One region of the Shewanella sp. SW1 genome, then DNA from elsewhere that is predicted to be linked to it. Evidence: riboswitches for the same ligand, from Rfam matches in the RefSeq annotation. Region 1 holds a riboswitch; the other holds the start of a gene.
What was found. A riboswitch is a leader RNA that binds a small molecule or an ion and turns the genes downstream of it on or off. The one in region 1 is predicted to bind lysine.
Positions count from the first base shown of each region.

Region 2: linked by a shared signal. The riboswitch ahead of L5M71_RS12265 (Na+/H+ antiporter NhaC family protein) and the one ahead of lysC (lysine-sensitive aspartokinase 3) in region 1 are both predicted to bind lysine.

Region 1 covers NZ_JAKKSG010000004.1:11,449-17,645, forward strand. The annotation lists gene L5M71_RS04710 (response regulator) at 1-386, shown strand, start outside; gene L5M71_RS04715 (YacL family protein) at 478-852, opposite strand; gene L5M71_RS04720 (zinc transporter ZntB) at 1,049-2,014, shown strand; gene L5M71_RS04725 (succinylglutamate desuccinylase/aspartoacylase family protein) at 2,112-3,245, opposite strand; gene lysC (lysine-sensitive aspartokinase 3) at 3,247-4,602, opposite strand; lysine riboswitch at 4,753-4,927, opposite strand; gene L5M71_RS04735 (DUF3293 domain-containing protein) at 5,028-5,462, opposite strand; gene arcA (two-component system response regulator ArcA) at 6,051-6,197, shown strand, end outside.
Region 2 covers NZ_JAKKSG010000012.1:68,154-74,350, forward strand. The annotation lists gene L5M71_RS12260 (M3 family metallopeptidase) at 1-1,042, shown strand, start outside; gene L5M71_RS12265 (Na+/H+ antiporter NhaC family protein) at 1,186-2,754, opposite strand; lysine riboswitch at 2,834-3,030, opposite strand; gene L5M71_RS12270 (electron transfer flavoprotein subunit alpha/FixB family protein) at 3,126-4,052, opposite strand; gene L5M71_RS12275 (electron transfer flavoprotein subunit beta/FixA family protein) at 4,053-4,802, opposite strand; gene L5M71_RS12280 (H-NS family nucleoid-associated regulatory protein) at 5,113-5,505, shown strand; gene L5M71_RS12285 (amidohydrolase family protein) at 5,721-6,197, shown strand, end outside.

The sequences.
Region 1 (6,197 bases):
TAATTCTCACCGTTTCAGATGCAAAACAGGATGTTATCCGTTTACTTCGCGCTGGAGCCGACGGCTATTTGCTCAAAGATACTGAGCCAGATTTGCTGCTCGAAAAACTCAAAAATGCCATGCTTGGCCACAGGGTGATCAGCGATGAAGTAGAGGAATACCTTTACGAACTTAAAGATGCGACCGATGAACAAGAATGGATTTCAAGCCTGACCCCAAGGGAGTTGCAAATTCTACAGCAACTGGCGGAAGGCTTAAGTAATCGCATGATTTCAGAGCATTTACACATTAGTGAAGGCACAGTTAAAGTGCACGTGAAAAACCTACTGCGTAAAGCCAATGCTAAATCGAGAACCGAAATGGCGGTGCGCTACCTAAATAATTAAAGATACGAAAATAAGCTTGGTATCGCGCAAACAATAAAGGCAATCCCATGATTGCCTTTATGTTTTTATCAAATAGAGATTAAATAAATGATTACAAACCTTTCTCAATAAATTGCTGCCAACTCAGTAACGCCTGCTCAAAATCCTCAAGGCCACAATAAGCTTCTGACTCAGCATCATAGAGTGACATAGCCTCTTCCAATTCATATTCTTGCTCAAAGCCTAAGGTATTGGCAAAGACTCGCGCCTGTTCACGCTCTAACTCTAAGGTAAAATCATTACCAACAAGACGCCATGAACCTCGTTTATCGGCTTGAATTTCTTTTATCACACCCAACACTTGCTGAATTTTAGCTAACTCAGTCCCTAATTCTTCCGTAAACCATTGCCCAAGCACTTCATGATCCATGCTAAAGCTGGCCAGAAAAGTGCCGGTTAAACTGTTACGCCGAAATTCGTATTCCATTTTATTGTCTCTTTGATCTAAGCCTACTAATGCTAATTTTAACCTATCCTTGGCTAAGTTGCTTGCATCACTCAGCACATCAAATTTATGTCAATTAACATTTACCTCATGTCGTTAAGCATAAGTACTGACTTCATTTTCATGACAAAATCAGTTAGTTTGTTTGGATGATTTTGAAAGTTAAATGGAATGCGATATGCACGAAGGGTTTATCTACAGTTTAGTGCTCAGCGGCGCCCAAGCGGGTTCCACCTTGAGCCTAGAACAGATCGAAAAATGGGATCCTCAGGATGGCCTACTCTGGTTACACCTTCGCTATCGCAATAAAAAGGCACGCCACTGGATACTCAATAGCGGTCTGCCTAAGGTCGAAAGTGATGCCCTACTCGCCCAAGACACTCGCCCCCGCGCTGTGATTACAGGTGAAGGCATATTACTCGCATTACGCGGCGTTAACCTCAACCCCAATTCTGCTCCAGAAGACATGGTAGCAGTGCGTATCTATGCCGATAAACAGCGTATCATTTCCACCTGCGATCGCGAGTTACAGTCAGTCAAAGATGTCGCCGAGCTGATCCTTGAGGGAAATGGGCCTACAACTACGGGGGACTTCATCGTCGCAATCTGCGAGCGACTGACCAATCGTAAAGTCGAGTTTATTGATAAATTGGAAGAACAGCTCTCTGATTTAGAAGAGCTCGTCGTCTCAGGCAATGTGAAAGACTTACGTACCGATATCGCCGAACTGCGCCGTCAAACTGTGGCCATTCGCCGCTATTTAGCCCCACAGCGCGAAGCATTCTCGAAAATGATTTCAGAGCAATTCAGTCTATTTAAAGATACTGAGCGACTCAAGCTGAGGGAAACAAACGATAAACTTATCCGCACCATTGAAGATCTCGATGCCCTGCGCGATAGGGCCAATGTGACTCAAGAAGAATTACTCAGTCAGCAGTCGGAGCAACTCAACAAACGCTTATACTTCTTATCCTTAGTGTCAGCAATCTTCTTACCGCTAGGCTTTTTAACAGGCTTACTTGGGGTCAATATTGGCGGGATACCGGGCGCGGACAACACTTGGGCCTTCGCCACCTTCTGCGGCATATTAATCTCACTCGTCGCCCTGCAAATGGCGCTGTTTTATCGATTTAAGTGGTTATAGCCACCTTAAAACAACAAAGCCAATCGATTAGGATTGGCGTTGTTTTCTCTCAGTCCGATAAGCTAATTGTTATGGGCTAATGCTTACGAGCTAATTTTTATGATTTAGGCTGGAATGTCGGCAACTCAAACACATTGGTCATCACTTTATAAAGCTCAGTTCCTTGGTGCACTGACGCCGAAGCAAAGTGTAAAATCGGCACACAGTCCTGCGGCAAACTAACCGTTTTTAGCTCATCAGCCGTACCATATAAATCCATTCGCAGCAAATTCACTAAGGGCTGCCCCGCAGCCAATGGCTCACCCACAGGTGCAAGGTATTCCACTAAGCCAGAACTTGGCGCGTGATATTTTTTATAGTCTTTTAGATAACAACCAAAGCGCTGCATTTTAGCGGGTGCAACGGTTTCAGCGATCACGCCTCGGTGGCTTAAATATGCCAAAATCCCTTGTGCATCAACCCGTGCATCCTCAAGACAGACGCGCTCTTGGCTCGCCAATTCCAAGGTTAACGCTGACACTGCAACCCCTAAATCGCGCCCTTGAGATTTTGCAAAATCACTCAATTGCCACCAAGGACAAAACGCAGCCTCATCCATGGCGCCACCAAAGGCATTGGGGATAATGAGCGTATAAGGGATCGACAAAAACTGCGCAGCAGCTAAGTCATATTCAGGACAATACAAGTGCTTACAAGACTTAGGACCTGTGTGCAGATCGAGCACTATATCCGCACCATGGGCCATAATCTGCAGGTTAACCGCAAGCCTATGGCCGGTTGTAATGCCCCATTCATGACGCAATTTTTGCTGACAAGCTTCAACCAAAGTACTGCGATAGGCTTGGATCAGCTCGCTATCACTCAGCTTGGCATGTTCCCCATACCAAGTCGGCAAATCAATAGCATGATTCAAATACTCACGATTCCAATTCGCCCCCGTAATAGGATCAAATCGGCCAAGGGTAAACTCACCACTTTTTTGGTTGATCCCGAGTGGATTCGCCAATGGCACTAAGGTGATTTCGCCGCGGATGTCACAGTGTTCAAGCTGCTTCATCAACTGATAAATCACCGCATTCCCTTGTACTTCAGCACCGTGGACATTGGCCTGAATATACACTTTGGGGCCAGTCGCCTTATCGTCACTCGGTTTGAAATGGTAGATAGGCAAAGTGAGTGCTTGCCCTGCGGCAAGCTCCCCGATTTGCAGAGACGATGTTGTCGGCAACATACTAAACGCCTTCGAACAGATTTTGATGCAGCGATTTAACCACTTGCGCCGCTTCCGATTCTGCCACTAACACACACAGATTATGTGGGCTGGCACCTTGGCAAATCATCCGCACATTGTGTGGTTCTAACACTTCAAACACACGACGACAAATACCCGGCGTCGTCGCAATACGATTACCGATAATCGCCACTAAGGCCAATCCATCTTCAACTCGCACACGACAATGCTGTGATAATTCTTGCAGCAATGCCTCACTCAACAGACCTTGTCCACTTGAATCCGAACCAGTTTTATCTAGGGTTAGAGACACATTCACTTCTGATGTGGTAATCAAATCCACACTGATCTTATGTCGCGCTAATGTCGCAAAGGTTTCCGCTAAAAAGCCCTGCGCATGCAACATTTGCAAGCTGTGAAGATTTAATAGGGTTTGATCGCGGCGCAAAGCCACAGCGCGGAATACGGGCGCATCTTCCACTTGATGACGGATCCAAGTTCCGCCCTTTTCAGGCTCTTTACTTGAACCCACAAACACTTGAATTTGCTGACGAACGGCAGGAAGAATAGTCGCTGGATGCAATACCTTGGCACCAAAGGTCGCCATCTCGGCAGCCTCATTGAAACTGATCTCGGCAATCGGAAAGGCATTGGGCGCCAAACGAGGATCCGTTGTATAAATCCCAGCGACATCGGTCCAAATCTCTACCGCTGAGGCGCGTAACGCTTCAGCTAACAGTGCAGCAGAATAATCACTACCACCACGACCTAACGTTGTTGTTTGTCCCGCTTCATCGGCACCGATAAAGCCTTGCGTGACAATCACTTGTTCCGCTAATAGTGGCTGTAGATAATCACGAGCTAGAGTCGCAATCTGCTCGACCTGAGGTTCGGCTCGGCCAAAGTGGCTGTCAGTACGTAACACTCGGCGCACATCGAAGGCACTTGAGTTGACACCTTTCTCACGGATCACCGCCGAAAACAACGCTGAAGAACATTGCTCACCGAGGGACAACAACTCATCCATAGTCGCTTTGCTGCGTTGTGATGCAAGCGCTTCACTCAATACTGACATGCGACTCAATAATTTATCTAATGCGGCGGCCACATCGTTAGGACGACCGAGCTTATCTAAAATCGCATATTGAATTTGGGCAATTTGTTTTAATCGCTGTAATCGGCCATCGTCGTTGATCGATTCTTGGGTCAATTCTACTAGTAGATTTGTCACGCCGCTCGAAGCGCTGACCACGACTAAACGGCAATGAGGATTAGCTAACACTATGTCGGCACAGCGATTCATAGCGTTATAGTCGGCGACTGAGGTGCCACCAAATTTTGCGACAACGAGGGACATTAGCGCACCTCCGTGAAACACGTAGGGCAACAAATAAATGCAGATTGAATAAGATATTGATTAACTAACATGATCACACTCCGAACTGACTTCGTTCGAAGAGCCTGGTGCTCAATGATAACGCACCCCAAAAGAAGGGAAACAGCAATCGTCACCAGAAGCTCTCCACCAATTACAGGTGACAATCGTCAGGATTCAGCCTGAGCGACCGACATAAACATGCAGCAACCATATCTATGCCTCGGCGTTAATCTCCCTCATCAGTCATCGCTGGAGTTTGTGCTCCTCTGACCGACTACCTAGTTAACGCTCCTCTTCTGTTCCTTTCCTAGGAAAGGGACGAAAAAAGTAGCAATAAACCCCTAATGAAGTCAATGCTAATTTCATAACAAATGAACAATTTAAATAAAATCTTTTGAAAACAACTAAATGTTCAAATCGGGTAGCTCGTATACCAGCTGCACATAATCTCTAAATTTGCCTAAACACACTTCATCATGTCCATCCAAGATGCAAGGCACTAAGCTCACATCCCCTTGTTCGACAACATAAATCGCATATTGATTAAATTTCTTACCCAATTGCAATGCCATCGTTCTATCGATAAACACGGCCCAACTTTTTTCCATGTGGGATAAATCCGGTGCTGCGCCCACTAAAGCACGATAAGGGCTACCGAGTAATTCAATTTCACGGAGAAGTTGGCGATCGAGTAAACGGTTTTGGCTAGGAGAGAGAAGCTTTGAAGCGGGATTATGAGCGGTAATAACAGCAAAGGAAAAATCACAGGATAATGCTTGAGTCAGCAAAAACAACGGCGCTTGGTAACATTGCCACAAATTTTGAGTCGTATTGTCCATTGGTAGTCTAGTCGAAAAATGAACCCAAGCTAGTGTAGCAGAGTGATTGTAAAATCCAAAGAGGCGTGAACTGGCTCACAGGAATAAGAAATACATTAGTTATACTAATCAATAGCTAAAGTAAATATCATGGTAAAAACCCCTGCTCACCTAAAATTTGTTAACATTTCATTTGTTAACAAATGACTAAAACGAGTACAATGTACGTACTGGTGAGTTGAAACAGATTGAGCAAGATGCTTATCGTTCAATACAGTTTGTTACATATATCGCTTAAAGTAACGTGAACTGACCGGGCATCTGTTTAAAATCTGTTCTACATTTGATTTGTCTTTTAAACATTTAAAAAAAACAATAGTTAAGGAACTTATTCTAACTATTGCTTATCGAAGTTGGTACTGATTACGTTTTCTCGTATTACACTTAAACGTGCACTTAATCTACATCCAGATATAGATGTCACCGTAAAGATTTTCCTTTTGAGCACAAAGCAGTTCAAGGAAGTATCAACGCTTTTATGAATATAAGAGCCCGAAGTAAGTTGCTCTTATTGGTTAGTATAAACTGATTAAAATTTAGGTAAATAATATGCAAAATCCGCACATTCTGATCGTTGAAGATGAAGCCGTTACCCGTAACACGCTGAGAAGTATTTTCGAGGCAGAAGGGTATGTGGTAACTGAGGCCAATGATGGCGCAGAAATGCATAAGGCTATGCAGGAAAACAAAATTAAC
Region 2 (6,197 bases), on a different contig from region 1:
GGAGTTTTACGCAGAAAAAGTCCGCCAAGAAAAATACGCTCTCGATGCCAATAGCATTCGCCCATACTTCGAATTTAACCGCGTGCTCGAAGACGGCGTATTCTACACACTCAAAGAACTCTATGGCGTCACCTTAAAACCACGCCCAGATTTACCGGTTTACCATCCCGATGTAAAAGCCTACGAAATGTTTGATGCCGATGGCTCAAGCATGGCCATTTTCTACGCCGACTATTTTGCCCGTGAAGGTAAACGTGGTGGCGCTTGGATGAGTTCGTTCGTCGGTCAATCCTTCCTCGAAGGCACTAAACCTGTGGTCGTCAACGTGATGAACATAAAGAAAGCGCCCGAAGGTCAACCCACATTCGTCAGCTATAACGAAGTCACCACTATGTTCCATGAAATGGGTCACGGCACCCACGGCATGTTCTCTAAAGTGACTTATCCAAGTCTGGCGGGTACCTCGGTTTCACGCGACTTTGTCGAATTTCCATCGACGTTTGAAGAAGATTGGGCCGCCCATCCAAAAGTGTTAGCGAACTACGCGAAACACTACGAAACGGGCAAACCCATTCCCGATGAACTGCTGCAAAAACTGCTGAAATCAGGCAGTTTCAACCAAGGCTTTGACACACTGGAATACATGGCCGCTGCATTAGTAGACATGGAATGGCATTCATTAAGCCCAGATACCCCGCTGCAAGATGTACCAACCTTTGAAGCCAATGCCCTGAAAAAGCACGGCTTAAACATCAGTGCCGTACCTCCGCGTTATAAGTCGACCTATTTTGCCCACGCCTTCCCCGGCGGTTACTCGGCAAGTTATTACGCTTATATGTGGAGTGAGATTTTAGCGGCGGATGCGTTTGCCTATGTACAAACCCAAGGTGGGCTCAATCGTGAAATCGGCATGAAGTACCGCAAAACGATCCGTGAAGTGGGTAATAGCATAGCGCCAATGGACGCCTACAAAAACTTCCGCGGACAAGAACCAACCACAGAAGGCTTACTTAAACGCCGCGGTCTAGATCAAGCACGCTAAGCTAAGAGTTGATAGCCTTAATGCGATAGGCTAGAGATAAAGACAAACTCAGCCTTAACCAAAAAATCAGCCAGCATAATGCTGGCTGATTTATTTTGACTTATTTGTCGTGAACGTTTGCAGTGAAAGGTTTCAATTAACGTCTAGCTAATTGCGCCTTTCGATTTGATTTTAAGTACGATAATACTGATCACAAATGCCACACTACAAGCCACTAAACCCGCGACAACAGACTCGGTAAATCCAAGTGCCACATAACCCACTAAGCTAATAAACGCCGCAATGAGTGCATAAGGTAGCTGAGTCACCACATGGTCGATGTGGTGGCAACTGGCGCCCGTAGACGACAAGATAGTCGTGTCGGAAATTGGCGAGCAGTGATCGCCAAATACAGCCCCCGCCAGCACAGAGGCAAGCATAGGCAACATCATGCCAGTGTGGCTTCCCATCGCCATATCAGCAGCAATCGGCAACATGATCCCGAACGTACCCCAGCTAGTACCAGTTGAGAACGCGGTAATACCTGCTAGCACAAACATTAAGGCGGGTAAAAACGCGAACGGAATATTTCCTGTTGCTAAACTCGCCATAAACTTACCGGTTTCGAGTTGACCAATCACACCTGCGATTGTCCAAGCAAATAACAGGATGTAAATCGCCGGCAGCATAGAGCGAGCGCCCTGCACTATACCTTTGACTATCATCAATTTCTCAACGCCTTGCACTAAATTCAATATCAGCGAAACCGCTAGACCAATTAATGCACCAAAGAAAAGTGATGAACTGACATCGGTTTTCTCAAAAGCAGAAATAATATTAAATTCAATCCCTTCCGCCGCGAGTACTTGAGCGCCACTGTTAATCATAAAATAGAGGGTTGCAAATACCAACACGGTAATCGGCAGGAACAGACCTAAAATCTTACCAGTTTCGGCTTCAGGTAAATCCGCGTTCGCCCCAGGCGGTAATCCCTTAGACTCATCGTATAAATTACCACGTTGGGCATTGAGCTCATGCTCACGCATTGGCCCAACATCTAATCCCATAAAAACAACAAAAAGTAATAATAATAAGGAGAAGATTGCGTAAAAGTTCATTGGGATCATTTGAATAAAAATACTCAAATGACCCGTATCAGCAAAACCATGGGCAGTTAATATCCCGCCAATGAGTGCGATAATATAAGCGCCCCAGCTCGAAACTGGAGAAATAACGCACACAGGCGCCGCAGTAGAATCTAATAAATAAGCTAACTTAGCGCGGGAAACATAATAACGATCGGTAACAGGTCGAGCGACCGAACCAACAACTAAACTATTGAAATAATCATCAATAAAAACTACGCAACCTAAAAACATGGTCAATAGTTTAGCGTCACGTTTATTACGTATATGTAAACGAGCCCAATCGGCAAAAGCCCGCGCGCTGCCACTTACGGTAATTAACGCTGTAATCATTCCCAGTACAATTAAGAAACCGAGAATATATAAGTTCCACGAATTTAGACCTTTATCAGTCCAAAAAAGCCCTTTAACGCCATTAAATACAAACTCACCCGTTGCTAAAGGTGAAAATTGATTGAGCAATAAAGCACCAATTAAAATACCTAACCCCAAAGAAAGCAGTACACGGCGAGTCAAGATCGCCAATACGATAGCCACCGCAGGCGGCAACAAGGAAAGTGCCGAATCGGCATAATTCATAACAGTCATTGATTATTATCTTCGTTAAATACGAATGGAGGGCGACTGAACTGGTGGGAAAAGGCAATAGATACCCAAGGTCACCTGTCCTATCAGTAGCGCTCCATAGTAACTATTCCCAATATCCATATCGGAAAATACTATGGCAGTGCTGCACCTATTAGGTACAACCCCAGCAGTTGATCGTGATAAATCGAACCACTTCGGCACCAAATCCTTTCGCAATCGATCAACGGAATCACCCTACTGATCACTACTAATATTTGGCGCGCCTCTACTTCTAAGAACGCCCTTGCACGGGCGTGAGGCACATAAAAACATAAGCGGCTTAGCAGATGCTACCGCAAAGCCACTTAATGTGACCTAGATCACAGATAAAATCAACTGAGACTTGTAATCAGCTCAGGAACCGCCTCAAACAGATCTGCAACGAGTCCATAATCGGCAACTTGAAAAATCGGCGCTTCAGGATCTTTGTTGATTGCAACGATGACTTTAGCGTCTTTCATGCCGGCTAAATGTTGAATCGCGCCAGAAATACCGACGGCAATATACAAGTTTGGCGCAACGATTTTACCGGTTTGACCCACTTGTAAATCGTTAGGCACAAAACCTGCGTCAACTGCAGCGCGTGATGCGCCAACGGCTGCACCGAGCTTGTCAGCAAGTTGCTCTAACATACCGAAGTTTTCACCACTGCCCATGCCTCGGCCGCCAGATACGATAATGCCAGCATTGCCTAACTCTGGACGGGCAGAAACTGTCAGCGATTGAGAAACAAACTGAGTTCTCGCTTCAAACACTTTATCAAGTGTCGTCACAGCCGCACTGTTACCTTCTGGCGCAGCGTCAAACGCACTGGCGCGCACTGTCATCACTTTAATGGCATCATGGCTTTGCACTGTCGCTAAGGCGTTACCCGCATACACAGGGCGCACAAAGGTATCGGCATTGACAACAGTAATGACTTCTGAGATTTGCGCGACATCTAATAATGCCGCAACGCGCGGAAGCGTGTCCTTACCTAAACTTGAAGCCGAGGCCAGAATGTGACCATAGTTTGGCGCTAAGTCCACCAGCAATTTGGCAAAATTTTCCGCTAAATGCGCTTCATACACGCTGGCATCGGCAACGAGTACTTGGCTAACACCTTGTAGTGCCTGTACCGCTTGGACAACCGCGCCACATTGGTGACCCGCAACCAAGACATGCACTTCATCGCCTATGGCACGGGCGGCGGTAACAATTTTTGCCGTATCGAGTTTCAGTGCAGCATTATCATGTTCAGCTAATACTAAAATGGCCATTTAGATCACCTTCGCTTCATTTTTTAACTTTTCAACTAGCTCAGCTACCGACGCTACCATGATGCCCGCTTTACGTTCAGCTGGCGGAGTGACCTTCACAATCGTTTGGTGACTCTTTAACGTCACGCCTAAGTCTGCCACAGTAAATACTTCTAATGGCTTACGCTTAGCTTTCATTATGTTAGGCAATGAAGCGTAACGGGGTTCGTTCAAACGTAAATCGGCGGTCACAACAGCAGGTAAAGGCAGTTTAAGAGTTTGCATGCCGCCGTCAATTTCACGGGTGACTTGTAATGTATTCGCTTCTAATTTGATTTCTGAAGCAAAGGTCGCCTGTGGCATATCCATTAACGCGGCAAACATTTGGCCAGTTTGGTTATTATCACCATCGATGGATTGCTTACCAAAAATCACCAGCTCTGCTTGTTCTTTGTCTTGTACCGCTTTGAGCAATTTGGCGATAGACACTGGCACGAGCTCTTCTTCAGTATCGATATGAATTGCACGATCTGCGCCTAATGCAAGCGCGGTACGCAGTTGTTCTTGCACGGCTTTATTACCAATACTGACAACAACCACTTCAGTAGCGCTACCCGCTTCTTTTAAACGAACCGCTTCTTCTACTGCGATTTCACAAAAAGGGTTCAACGCCATTTTTAGGTTTGCAGTGTCAACACTTGTATTGTCAGCTTTGACCCTGACCTTCACATTGGCATCAACAACGCGCTTAACGGGCACCAATACTTTCATAGGGTTTCCTTCCTACACTTTCATGTACATGGACAAAACATTGGTTAATACCAATGCAGGATAGAGCAACTTTACGTCCTGTTAACGTTAACGTCAACCAAAGTCAAACGCCTGTTTGTATTTTTTAATCCGCTGCAACGGCCACTTTTTTGGACACTTATTTGAGGGAATAAGAAAAGTTCAAAAAATAAATAATATTTAATTTCCTTAAAACGCATAATTTTATTTGATTCGAGCTATATTAGTTTCTATCATTTAGGTGTTGTTCACCATTATCCTGTATTAAAAATAGAGTGGGACGAAAATAGATATGAGCGAATTTTTAGAGATATTAACTCACGGCCGTCGTTTTAAAGCTGCAGTAAAAGAACTTAGCGTTGAAGAGTTACGTGATTTAGCCGACAAATTAGATAAAATTTTAGTAGAACGCGAGTCTATGGCTGAGGAAGAAGAACAAGCCATGGCAGCTCGTAATGCTAAGATTGAAGAAATCCGTCAACAAATGGAAGCCGTTGGTTTATCAATTGATGACTTAGGTGGCGTAGCTGTTAAAGCTGCTGCGAAGAAACGCGCTCCTCGTCCAGCCAAATACCAAATTGAAGTTGACGGTGAAATGGTTCAATGGACTGGCCAAGGCCGTATGCCTACCGTATTTAAGAACGAGATCAACAAAGGTCGTTCTATGGAAGATTTCTTAATCTAATCCAACCAAGTGTGATGGCGCTAATTGCCAACACCAGTTTGCATAAAAGCTCGCATTAGTTGCGAGCTTTTTTATATCCATCAATCATTTCAAACTTAAACAACAGCCGTTAATTCTGCACCTCACTCCCGCTCAAATTACGTTACAATTCAGCCTTAGTATTTACATCTGCTTTCAGTTACTCTTTGTTCACCCTCACTCGATTGAATAAAATAATGCAGATAAACAATAAGATAATGATAAGCTGCAGCATAATCGCTAGCTTAGTATCACAAACAACATTTGCCCAGCTCAATACTGGAACAACATCCAGTAAACTCACTGCATTTACCCATGCTGAATTAATTATTGCCCCGGGAAAACGTTTAAGCGATGCCACTTTATTAATTGAAAATAATCGAATTAAAGCCATTATTGAGCACAACGACATTCCCGCTGGCGCATTTAGAATCGATTTGAGTGGTTATACAATTTATCCCGGATTTATCGATCCTTTTACTGATTATGGGATTGAGTTCGAATATCCCAAACTTAAGCTCACTCGCCCCGTCTATGATATAAAGCGTATCGGTGGTAATGCGGAAAATGGTGCAATTCATTCTGAAAAAGAATGGTTTAATTACGTTTACCCCAATAAAAAACGCGCAAAAGAGTGGATTAATAATGGTTTCACCAGTGTGCAAAGTAGCAAA